DNA from 4 places in the Maridesulfovibrio spiralis genome. Region 1 is predicted to be linked to each of the others. Evidence: predicted binding sites of a transcription regulator. Region 1 holds the regulator's gene; each other region holds the start of a gene.
What was found. The regulator sigma-54, encoded in region 1, starts transcription at its own class of promoters, with help from an activator protein. The targets are predictions, from matches to a motif close to CTGGCACGGNNNNTGCTT.
Positions count from the first base shown of each region.

Region 2: the regulator sigma-54 is predicted to act here: its motif matches at 1,743-1,760, upstream of ACNI29_RS18005 (flavocytochrome c).
Region 3: the regulator sigma-54 is predicted to act here: its motif matches at 1,386-1,403, upstream of ACNI29_RS09425 (protoporphyrinogen/coproporphyrinogen oxidase).
Region 4: the regulator sigma-54 is predicted to act here: its motif matches at 1,586-1,603, upstream of nifA (nif-specific transcriptional activator NifA).

Region 1 covers NZ_CP182344.1:3,614,145-3,617,305, forward strand. Annotated here, with positions in the region: gene lptB (LPS export ABC transporter ATP-binding protein) at 1-581, shown strand, start outside; gene rpoN (RNA polymerase factor sigma-54) at 900-2,315, shown strand; gene hpf (ribosome hibernation-promoting factor, HPF/YfiA family) at 2,367-2,903, shown strand; gene ACNI29_RS16175 (PTS sugar transporter subunit IIA) at 2,907-3,161, shown strand, end outside.
Region 2 covers NZ_CP182344.1:4,012,546-4,015,706, reverse strand. Annotated here, with positions in the region: gene ACNI29_RS18010 (cytochrome c3 family protein) at 1-91, opposite strand, end outside; gene ACNI29_RS18005 (flavocytochrome c) at 110-1,675, opposite strand; gene ACNI29_RS18000 (sigma-54 interaction domain-containing protein) at 1,936-3,161, shown strand, end outside.
Region 3 covers NZ_CP182344.1:2,107,276-2,110,436, reverse strand. Annotated here, with positions in the region: gene ACNI29_RS09430 (PstS family phosphate ABC transporter substrate-binding protein) at 401-1,219, opposite strand; gene ACNI29_RS09425 (protoporphyrinogen/coproporphyrinogen oxidase) at 1,447-2,799, shown strand; gene ACNI29_RS09420 (M24 family metallopeptidase) at 2,804-3,161, shown strand, end outside.
Region 4 covers NZ_CP182344.1:1,082,218-1,085,378, forward strand. Annotated here, with positions in the region: gene nifA (nif-specific transcriptional activator NifA) at 1-1,575, opposite strand, end outside; gene ACNI29_RS04885 (aldehyde ferredoxin oxidoreductase family protein) at 1,785-3,161, shown strand, end outside.

The DNA of each region.
Region 1 (3,161 bases):
TGCTGGTGGGAGTGGTTAAGCCTACTTCCGGGGATGTCTATTTCAATAAGAAACAGATAACCCGTCTGCCTCTGCATGAGCGGGCTCGTATGGGGCTCAGCTATCTGCCGCAGGAAAGCTCCATTTTCAAAAAGTTGTCTGTACGTAAAAATCTTGAAATCATCATTGAGCATACCGGTCTTTCCGGTAAGGATATTCCCAAGAGAGCGGATGAACTTCTGGACCAACTGGGCATCCTGCGTCTTGCCGACCAGAAGGCTATGTACCTTTCAGGTGGTGAACGACGCCGTTTGGAAATTGCCCGTGCCATGATTAACAATCCCAAGTTCATTTTGCTTGATGAGCCGTTTGCAGGGATTGACCCCATTGCGGTTATTGATATTCAGGACATTATTTCTTCGTTGAAGGATATGGGGCTGGGTATTCTTATTTCCGACCACAATGTGCGCGAGACCCTTTCCATCTGCGACAGGGCATATCTTGTGTACGAAGGCCGGGTAATACTTAATGGTTCACCGGAAAGTATTGTTAAAAATACCAAGGCGCGCAGGCTTTATTTGGGGGACAGTTTTAGTCTTTAGCAGTCTGTGCATTAAGCATTAAATATTCAGGCCGGGATTTATTCAGTAATCCCGGCCTTTATTGTGTAAAGTTTAATTAAATTTGTCATTGTTGATTTACAGTCTGCCAGAACATTGGTACACTTTTTTCATATACATTTTCTGTATATAAAAAATCCATAAATTTCAGATGATTCAGAGGTCTTTGTTGCATCTTGAAAATGGATGTGGCATAGTTGAATCAAGGTTGAGGGAACCTAGAAAGTGTTTTTTCTGTTCTCGGCTGATAACTGATTGAAATAAATTGAATTAGATATAAATAGAAGGTGGCCTGATAATATGGGGTTGGAACTTAGACAACAATTAAAGCTTACTCAGCAGCTGGTGATGACTCCTCAGTTGCAGCAGGCTATCAAGTTGTTGCAGCTTTCCCGCTTGGAACTGGTGGATTCCGTTCATCAGGAGCTGATGGAAAATCCTATCCTTGAAGAAGCTGAAGCGCAGGAAAGGACTGATGCTGCTGATGCTGATGCAGGTACCGCTACTGCAGAGGAAGCACAAATTTCCAAGGAAGCGGAGTGGGAAAATTATCTCGGTGAATTTTCCAGTACGTCAAAGCAGTCCGCTTCCCGTGAATCCGAGTCTTATGAAGAGGGTACTTCGTTTGAAGCCCGTTTGACCAAGACAACCTCGCTCGAAGGGCATTTGCATTGGCAGATGAGTCTTTCCGATTTTACTGAGGCAGAAATCACCATAGGTGAGTGTCTTATCGGTAATTTAAGTTCCGGAGGTTTTTTACGGATTGACTTGGAAGAAGTTTGTGAAACGTGCTATGCTGAAATCGAAGATGTAGAAAGTGTGCTCTACCGCATCCAGCGGTTCGACCCTGTAGGGGTAGGAGCAAGAACGCCGCAGGAATGTCTACTGATTCAGCTTGAGGCTTTAAAGCTCGACGATGATCCGATTCTGGTCTCGTTGGTACGTGATCATTTGGATGACCTTGAAAAAAAGCGTTACAAACCGCTTGCAAGGAAATTCAAGCTTAGCATGGAGGATTTGAAGAGTTATCTGGACTTGATGCAGACACTTGATCCTCTTCCGGGAGCAAGTTTTTCAGGTGGAGACTCTTTCTATGTCAGCCCGGATGCTTATGTTTATGAATATGACGGAGATTTTGTCATAGTTCTAAACGAAGACGGTCTTCCCAAACTGCAGATGAATGCATTTTATGTGGAGACATTGGCATCCACAAAAGGGGATGACAAAGAATACTTTCAAGACAAGATGCGCTCCGCTCAATGGCTGATGAAGAGCCTGTATCAGCGGCAGCGTACCTTATATAAAGTTCTTGAATCCATAGTGAGATTCCAGCGCGATTTTTTCGCCGAAGGTGTCACCAAGCTTAAGCCGCTTATTCTTAAGGAGGTGGCGGAAGACATCGAAATGCATGAATCCACTGTGAGCCGAATTACAACGAATAAGTATGTATCGACTCCGCATGGAATCTATGAGCTAAAGTTCTTTTTTAATAGTGCTCTCGGTCTGGACGACGGATCTCAGGTCGGTTCCGAATCCGTCAAGGCGACGATCAAGAAATTGATCGGTGAAGAAGACGGAAAGAAGCCCCTCAGTGACGAGAAGATCGCTGAGATTCTCAAAGAGAAGCTGGAAGTCAATATCGCCAGAAGGACCGTAGCCAAGTATAGAACTGCAATGGGGATACTCTCCTCCTCGAAAAGGAAAAAGGTCTTCTAATGTAGTTCGGAGAAATCAACGCATATTCACCCCTTACTAAGGAGGCTCTTTATGAACGTAGCATTTACTTTTAAGAACTTCGACGCATCCGAACATCTTAAGGAATATGCAAACAGCCGTTTCTCCAAGTTGGCAAAGTACGTCAGCAATCCTGACAATACTGATATGCAGGTGAATTTGTCAGTTGATAAGTTCAGACACGTTGCGGAAGTTGTTTTTACTTCCGACCATCTGCATGTCTCAGCTTACGAAGTGTCCGAGGACATGTATTCTACCGTGGATATGGTTCTGGATAAGCTTGAAGCCCAGCTTCGTCGCGCAAATGAAAAGATGAGAAGCCACAGGCGTAAGGAGTCTGCTCCTGCGCGAATGGATATTCTCAGTTACGGTGAGGAAGAGTACCGGGAACCAGTGATTGTGGAGTCTGACTCCTTCGTTCCCAAGCCCATGAGTATTGATGAAGCAGCAGAGCAGTTGCAGACCCTTGACCATGAATTCCTCGTATTCCGCAACGCGGACAACGAAGCCATAAATGTAATATACCGCCGCAACAATGGCGATTTCGGTTTAATTGACCCGGGATACTAACTAATGAACATAACTGACAATCTGGCGAAGGATCTTGTTATATATGAACTGAACGCCTCTGATAAGGGCGAAGTTCTGAAAGAAATGGTTTCCACCCTGAAAGACGCAGGTCTTGATGTAGACGTGGAAAATGCCCTGAAGGTCCTTAATGATCGTGAGAAACTTGGAACAACAGGAATAGGGGATGGCATTGCCATCCCCCATGGAAAACTGGAATGTCTTGAAGATATAGTTGTTGTCGTTGGTCGCTCCAGTGAG
Region 2 (3,161 bases), 400 kb from region 1:
TGGCTGCTTCATTGGACCCGGCTCCGGCGGTCATGATTCCCCAGCAGCCGACTACAGCCAGCAATACAGTAATTATAGCAATACGTTTCATGTCTTCATTCCCCTTTTGCTAGGCTCTATTGCGGGCCGCGTTTTTACCGGCAATGGTTCCCATGACCAGTGTTTCTGCAATGGCGCAGCTTCCGAGACGGCTCTCTCCGTGGATACCTCCGGTAATTTCCCCGGCAGCGTAAAGCTTGGGAATGGGCTGCCCTGTTCCCATGTGGGTCACTTCGGCCTTGGTGTTGATGTTTACTCCGCCCTGACAGAAATGAACCTTGGGCCACGCACGCATGGCGTAGAAAGGCGGTTTATCAAGGTAGAGTGCGCGGTCGAATTCAAAGATGGGTTTGCCGAATTCATCATCTTTGCCTTTAGCGACAAAGGATTTGAAACGTTTGACCTGAGCCTTGAGCGGTTCCAGTGGGATGCCGAAAAAGGAGGCCAGTTCTTCAAGGGAGTTGAATTTCCAGGCCACGCCTTCCTTAAGGCCGTGTTTGATGGTGGGTGATTTAACGATACCCGGTTCGGAGCAGAATGCTACGGGATAAAAGATTTCACCTTCCGGGGTTTTGCAGTGCTTGAGCTGGGCATCGGCACGGGTTTTACGGTCGGCGTTTTCATTGACGAAGCGTTTGCCGTCGCGGATATCGACCATGATACCGTAAGGGAATGCTGCCTGCTGGTTGAACTGCGGTGCGTAACCGAAACCATCTTCATCAGGTGATGCCCACGGACCTAGCTGGAAACAGGCGGTGTTGACCGGGGCGGCGTTGACTGCCAGCAGGGCGTGAAAAGATTCAGCAGTTGCTCCGGTGTGGTTGGTGCAACCGACGCTTTCATCAAGGGTTGGGTTCTGCATTTTGCGGTAGGGCAGGTCGTATCCGAAACCGCCGGTGCAGGCTACAAATCCCCTGTTGATTTTGTATCTGCGCAGTTTGCCGGAGTTCTCGTCCGGGAAGTAGTAACCCTCGCGAACAACCACGCCGACAATTTCCCCTTTGTCGTCGGTGAGTATTTCTTCGAGTTTGCAGCGGTTTTTAAAGATGGCTCCGAGCTTGATCCCGCCTTCCATGAGCGGAATGGTGATGTCGCCGCCGGTGAAGTTTACGGTCTGGCAGGTACGCTGTACCGAGTGTCCGCCGAATTGCAGGAGCACATCTTTCCACTGTACGCCGAATTCTTTGGTCATCTCAAAAGCTTCGACAGTACCGGCGCAGACAACGCGCAGCAGGTCCACGTGGTTGGTGCCGCGTCCTCCTTTGAGCATGTCGGCGGTCATCAGTTCCACGCTGTCTTCAATGCCTTTTTCTTTCTGCAAAGGAGATCCGGCCACAGCCATGGCTCCGCCGTTGATGGCGGAGTTGCCGCCGAATACAGGCATTTTTTCGATAACCAGAGTGGAAGCACCTTCCCTTCTGGCTGCGATGGCCGCTGCACATCCGGCAAAACCGCTGCCTGCGATAATGACGTCGAATTCGCGGTCCCAGTCGCTGTCTTTGGAAGCAGATGCTTCAGCTTTATCTACGGAAACCTGTGACAGCAGGACCGATCCGGCCGCAAGGCCGGCCGCTTTGAGCACGTCGCGGCGGCGCATGCCTTTGGGCTTGTTGTTTTGAACAGTCTTCTTACTCATAACCCTCCTCCAAGGATGTAATAGTAATAGTTGCGTGCCTGGGGCACGAACAAGATTTCGTGCTTATCAGCAAAGGCTGTTCCAATTTGTAAGTGGCTGTAAATAATAGCTAATGCAATAGTCCAGAAGTATGAATTGCGAAATGTCGCAATTGGATTGCAATTGTTCACAATTCAATGTGTTATTTCGCATTATAAAACCGTTGACGCACTTTAGTAGGCTAGGTAAGGCAGTCAAAACTACATTATGTGGGATAAATTATGAAAGACGGGCTTTTTGAAACAATAGTCGAGAAGGTATGCTCGACCCAGAATTTGTCGACAGCTCTTTATGAGCTGCAACGTCTGCTTAAGTCTCATACAGATGTTGAAGGTGTTTTTCTGGGCCACCACGCCAGGGAAGTCAGAAAAGTTTACAATCTGGCTTATGCTGACAGTTCAGAGAGCCATGATCTGAATTATACCCAGCCCGCCTGCGAAAAACTTCACGGTTATCTCCTTTCTGATGAACGCCGGGAAATGAACATGCTTCCGCGCCTGAATGATTTTCCTGCCCTTGCGGTAACCCTTGACTCGCACATCCCCACCAACCATTCCTTTTATGAATTCCGGGTCCGGCTGGATGGTGAGCATATCGGCATGCTGGCTTTTCATTCCGCCCGTCCGCATCTTTCCGAAGCCACCCTTGACCTGCTGATGAAGATTCGCGTCCCAATCGCCCTTAATCTGGCCAGAAGACTTGATGAACTTAAGATATGGCCGCGTAGAAATTTTCTTCCGGGCAATCCTCATGCTACACATATTGTTTGCGATTCCAGTGTAATGCGTCCCGTGTACAGCGTCCTTAACGCTGCTGCGCCTACCAACAGCACAATACTTCTGACCGGGGAGACCGGGGTAGGTAAGGATGTGTTCGCCAAACATGTGCATGATCTTTCTTCAAAACGGAAAAAGCCCTTCGTACACGTAAACTGCGGAAGTATCCCCGAAAGCCTGATCGAATCCGAGTTTTTCGGCCACCGTAAAGGGGCCTTTACCGGGGCCATGGAAGATAGGGCCGGGTTCTTTGAGCAGGCTGACAAGGGTACCATTTTTCTTGATGAGATCGGTGAACTGCCCTTGAACATGCAGACCAGGCTTTTGCAGGTTCTCCAGACCAAAACTATCCGCAGGGTAGGTGACGGGAAGCAAAGATTTTTGGATTTCCGGGTTGTGGCTGCCACCAACTGCGATCTAGAGCAGATGTGCTGGGAAGGTCGCTTCCGGCAGGATTTATTCTACCGCCTGAATTGCATCCGGGTTGAAGTTCCGCCGCTGCGTGAGCGCAAGGAGGATATTCTGTCCCTTGCGGAAAATCTGCTCGGTAATATTGCTTTGGAACACGGATTCCTTGCGGTCCCGGCAATAAGTACGGCAGACCAAAGCCTTCTCCTTAGCCACGACTGGCCGGGCAATGTCCGCGAACTGGAAAATTGTCTACAGCGTTC
Region 3 (3,161 bases), 1.5 Mb from region 1:
TTAACTCCGCACTGAGTTCTTTGGAACGAAGCTCTATCTCAGCCCTGCTCAGGCCGGATTCTGCTGTGGTCTCAGCAATTTCATGGCTGGAAAGCATCATGACTTTCTTCAAAGCACCTACGGCACTCTTGGAATAGTCACCCCTATGAGCAACCTTTTCGGCTGAAGAAATAAAAATCTGTTCAGCTTCGGTTCTTACGCCCAGCTTGTATGCGTAGAATCCGGACACGACTGCAAGACAAAGAAGCAGTAAACAGATATTGCGGGACGTAATCACAACTTTTCCCCTGATATAAAATTTATTTTAACTGTTAGCTTTGGAGACTTGAAATTCCGGGGGGACTAGATGAATCCCCCCGGACGTTTTATTTATTCGGACCCGGTTTTCCGGTAGCTAGTACTATTTTACAGGGATAAAACCGGTGTCGGCAGCAAGCTTCTGACCTGCAGGGCTCATCATAAAGTCGAGGAGGGCTTTGCTTTCGCCGGTAGGCTCACCCGGGGTGTAGAGATTCAGACCACGAGAGATCGGGTAGGAACCGTCTTTAGCAGTAGCAACGGAAGCATGAATACCGTTTACTTCAACACCCTTGAGTTCTTTGTTCAGGTAAGCAAGGCCAACGTAACCGATGGCTTTTTTGTTCTTGGAAACAGCCTGTGCAACAGCACCGTTGGAAGCCTGAAGGAGAGCACCGGGAAATACACGGTGTTTTTTACCGTCTTTTTTCATAACTTTGCTCTTCCAGCAGTCGTAGGTACCGGAAGAAGTGTCACGGGAGATAACAACGATCTTTGCATCTTCGCCACCGAGCTCTTTCCAGTTGGTGATTTTGCCGGTGTAAACTCCCCAGAGCTGAGCTTTGGTAAGTTTGGAAACGGGGTTGCCGGGGTTTACAACAGGAACGATGCAGTCAAGAGCAACGATAAACTGTAAGGGCTTGCGGCCGTTGTCGGTAGCTTTCTGGATTTCAGCACCTTTCATGTCGCGGGACATCATGGCGATATCGGTAGTGCCGTCGATCAGTGCTTTAGCACCGTTGGAAGAACCGCCACCGGAGATGGAGATGGAAACATTGGGGTTGGCTTTCATGAAAGCTTCAGCAGCTTTCTGCATCAGGGGCAGTACAGTAGTGGAACCTTTAACCTGAATGGAACCTGCGAATGCGGAACCTGTAAATGCCATAACCATTACAGCGACGAGAGCAATAATTCTTTTCATTTTTTCCTCCAAAAATGGACTTTAAATTTCAGACTCAGTTCATATTTACCGCGTCCGTTTTCTATCGTTGAGCAATGGTCTATCTGAACTTGGTTACAAACCTGTTACGCCCAAAAGAAAGATCCGTTACAGTGCATTTTTCTTGAATCCTCTAGACAAAAACTAGATGGCATGCGGCTTGCTTCTGTTACATGAAAAATCCAATTTTTTATCACGGAGCAAAGCCCATGAAATCCAGATATGTCATAATTGGCGCGGGTCCAACGGGACTCGGAGCGGCCCGTAGGCTTTCAGAACTTGGGGAAAAATCTTTTATTGTACTGGAAAAAAATTCCTGGCCGGGCGGCCTTGCTTCCAGTTTCGAGGACGAAAAAGGCTTTACCTGGGATATTGGCGGACATGTCATGTTTTCCCACTACGAATATTATGACAATTTAGTGGAAGAGGTATTAAAAGGGGATTATACCGAGCATCTGCGCGAATCATGGGTGCGTCTTCTCAAAAGCTGGGTTCCCTACCCGTTCCAGAACAACATACGCTACCTGCCCAATCAGGAAAAATGGGAATGCGTGCGCGGTCTGCTGCCCGGAGAACGTTCAGAAGAGACTCCCGGAAACTTTCAGGAATGGATTCATTCCACCTTCGGCAAGGGCATAGCCAAGCATTTTATGGAGCCTTACAATTTCAAAGTATGGGCCACCAAGCCGGAAAACATGTCCTTCTCATGGATAGGTGAAAGAGTCAGTGTTGTAGACCTGCGCTCTGTACTTAAAAATATCCTGCTGGAACAGGATCATCTCTCATGGGGGCCGAACAACAAATTCAAGTTCCCGCTCAAAGGTGGAACCGGCACCATCTTCCGCAAACTTGCCGAAACGATTGCGTCTTACATTAAATATAATTCACAGGTCGTGAAAATTGACAGCAAGGCCAAAACCGTCACGGACGCCGAGGGAAATGTTTACGGATATGATTTCCTGCTGAACACCGCCCCCATTGACATTCTGAGTTCCCGCTGGCTGGTCAGTCCTGCGGAAAAACTCATCAATGCAGCAGCCAGCCTCAGGCACAACAGCGTTGTGGTTGCAGGAATCGGTCTGTCTTCATCACGCCCGGATTCCCGCTGCTGGATGTACTTCCCGGAAAAGGACAATCCTTTTTACCGGGTCACCAATTTCCACAACTACTCGCCCAACAACACCCCGGAACCGGGTCAAGGCCGGGCACTCATGTGTGAAGTTTCTTATTCAAAAGACAAAATTATTGATCAGCAGAATATTCTCAAAGAGGTGGAGGACGGGTTGGTCAATACCAGCATGATTAATGAAGAAGACCGCAAAGATATCATCTCCCGCTGGTCAATTAATGTGGATTACGGATACCCTGTCCCTTGCCTGCAACGCGATGAAGCGTTAAAAGTTCTACAGCCTGCGCTTGAATCCATGAACATATACTCCCGTGGCCGCTTCGGTGGCTGGAAATATGAAGTGTCAAACATGGACCACTCGGTGATGCAGGGCGTAGAATGGGCTGAACGGATGATTAACGGACAGCCGGAAACCACATACAGGATCAGCTAAGTACATGACAATTTCCACCGCCACCTACGAACTTCGGCGGGAGAATGTCCGCAAACGGCTTAAGGACCGCGGACATCCCCCTCTTCTGGTCAGCTTCGCAGCCAACCGCTACTACCTGAGCGGCTTTGAACTTCACGATCCCCAGTGCAATGAAACAGCCGGGTGGCTTATCATTGACCCTGACGGGCGCGATTTCCTGCTCACCGACCCGCGCTATCACGATGCAGCCCGCAAAGTCTGGAATGACGAAGACATATTCATTTATTCCGGGCGAAAATACGATGCCCTGCGTGAATTCTTCAAATCCAATGAAATCAAAAAGATTTCCTACGACCCCAAATCCATTAACATTTTCGAGCATG
Region 4 (3,161 bases), 2.0 Mb from region 1:
CCGCAGTCTTGCCCGCCCCTCGGCAATCATGGATTCCAAGCCATAACGCTTGACCCGGTAGCCCATCTGGCGGGCGGAAAGCCCCAATGTTTCAGCAGCCTTGTACTGAATCCATCCGCTACGCTCCAAAGCAGCGACGACTTCGTTGCGCTCCACTTCCTTCAGCGATGTGCAATGGGGCAATTCATCATTTTGGGGAGGATTGCCGGAATCCGCGGAACTCCCCGGTGCGCAACGCTGTCCGGGTGCGAGGTAGGATTTCAAAAATTCCAAGGTGATATACTCCGAGTCAGACATGATAACCAGCCGCTCCAGCAGGTTCTGCATCTCGCGCACGTTCCCGGGCCAGTCATAAATCATAAGCGAATCAAGAGCCGCGGGGGTGAAAAACATCTTGCGTCCGTAATCGTCAGCCATTTTCTGAATGAAATAGTTAAGCAGTCCGGTGATGTCCTCCTTGCGGTCACGCAGGGGCGGGACGGTAATCGGGAAGATATTCAGACGGTAGTAAAGGTCGAGCCGGAATTCATTTTGCTCTACCAGCACCCCGAGGTCGCGGTTGGTGGCAGCAAGGATGCGCACATCAATATTGCGGGTCTTGTTTGAACCTATCCGTTCCAGTTCTTTTTCCTGTAATACCCGCAAAAGCTTGGCCTGCAAGGCCATCGGAAACTCACCGATCTCATCGAGAAAAATAGTTCCGCCGTCCGCTTCTTCGAAACGCCCCGGACGAGTGGAAGCGGCCCCGGTAAAAGATCCTTTCTCGTGTCCGAAAAGTTCCGACTCAAGCAGGTTCTCCGGGATTGAAGCGCAGTTGACCTTGATAAAAGGATGTTTCGCCCGGTCGGAAAGCTCATGGATAATCTTGGCTATGAGAGTTTTGCCGACACCGGATTCTCCAAGCAGCAGAACTGTAGCCTTCGTAGGGGCAACCTTTTCCAATTGACGCTGCACTTCGACCATGGCCGAGCTTTGCCCTACTATATAAAGACCCTTGGTTTTCTTGGAAATCTGGTACTTGAGCGAAGTATTCTCACGCTTTAGAGCTGCCTCACGCTCAAGAATTTTCTCGTTCAGGCTGATGAACTGACCGATCAGGGTGGCAACAATTTTAAGGAAATCGATATCCTCTTCCGCTGCAACTTCGTCGCCGAAGATACGATCCACGTTAAGCACGCCGATAGGTTCACTATGCAGAATTATCGGCACACCGATGAAGCCTGTTGTGGCCCGCTCAATTTTACGGGCCCCGGTTTTATCGAGAAAAAGAGGCTCCTTACTGATATCCGGTACATAGTACGGTTCACCCGTCTGGAAGATGCGCCCGGTAACGCCTTCATCAAGGCGATAGACCCCGCGCTGCTTTTCTTCGAGAGAAAGACCGTAGGAGGCATTGATTGAGAGCTGTCTGGTCTCAGGGTCGTAGAGGGTCACTGTCGCCCGCTTCATACTCAGGTTCTCGGAAAGAATACTGAGAACTCCGTCAAGGGCGGACTCCAGATCAAGTGCCTGCTCAATAGCCTGGCAAATGGCAAGCAGTGCTGAAAGTTTAAGACCATGCAGTGAAGGATACATATTTGAAGCTAAGCAAGGTAAGTGCCACAACCCCAAAACATAACTTTACCTTTTATTACAACCTATTAAAGAAAATACTTTTTTGCATTTGTTCACATTTATGTGAATTTAACCTGCACAATGAACATTAATGGAAAAGTTGCCTCCGCTTCTCGGAACATGGTATATTTATAGTATTGAAAGCTATTTCCTAACATTGAGGAGGCAGTATGCACGGTTGGGCAGGGTCAGTTTTGCGGGTTAATATTTGCAGCAGGGCAATCGACAGGCAACCTCTTGATCCCGGCATCGCAAGGGACTTCATCGGCGGGCGGGGCCTGAATTCACTGGTGCTCTTCAATGAAATAAAACCACACATTGATCCGCTGGGACCGGAGAATATCTACTGCCTCGGAGCCGGACCGCTATCCGGAACCCCACTGGGACTGACCAGCCGGGTGGAAGTAAGCACCCTTTCGCCCTATTCCGGCATACTCGGCGACGGTAACGCAGGCGGTTCAATGGCCTTCATGATGAAGCGGGCCGGACTGGACCAGATTGTCATTACCGGGACAGCGGAATCGCCATGCTACCTGCTGATAGATGATGAACAGGCTGAACTGCACGATGCAGGAGAACTCTGGGGCCTTTCAGTCTGGCAGACCACAGATAAGCTGCGTGAAAAGCACGGAAAATCAGCCAGTGTGGCCTGCATCGGACAGGCCGGTGAAAATCTGGTCCGGGTGGCGACGACCATGGTCGATAAATATGCCTCCGCAGCCCGCGGTTCCGGGGCCGTGCTCGGCTCTAAAAAGCTTAAAGCTATCGTGGTCAAAGGCAGCGGTCGGGTCTCATTGGCCGACCCTGATAAATTTAAAAGGCTTGCCGCCGAAGACCGTGAATTCTTCCGCAACTCCGATTTCCAGCGCGAAGTAGTTGGGCAGTACGGAACCCATATCGGCATGATGATGTGGGAGCCGGGGTTCCGAAATTATGAAAAATATTGGGATGGTTCCGATGTACCGGACCGGCTGCGCCCGGAAGCATGGAAAGAATACGCAGAGGGCCGGCACGGATGCCACGGCTGCCACGTCCGCTGTAAGGACTACTACCGCATTCCCTCCGGCAGCCGAGCCGGGGAGACAGGCAAGGCTATGGAATATGAATGCATCTTCTGCCTCGGAACCAATTGCGGAATAACCGATCCGGTGGCGATCATGGAGATGGAAAATATCTGTGACGCATACGGCATGGATGTTCTGGCCCTCGGCAATACCATCGCCATGCTCAAGGACCTTTACAACCGGGGGCTGCTGGATGAAGAGCTGACAGACGGGCTGGACCTCAGCTGGGAAAACCATGCGGACCAGATTGAACTGCTGCACCGCACAGCCCTGCGGCAGGGCTTGGGAAATCTGGTCGCCGAAGGCATGTACACACTAGCCAAACGGCTGGGCGGGCAGGCCATGGATTATTGCTACCACGTAAAAGGTCTTTCGCGCGGTCCATATCCCAGCGGAGTTTTTTCACTGGCCCACGCCACCTCCACCCGTGGGGCCGACCATCTCCGCGGGCGTTCATGGGCCTTCAGTCAGCCCGACCCGGAC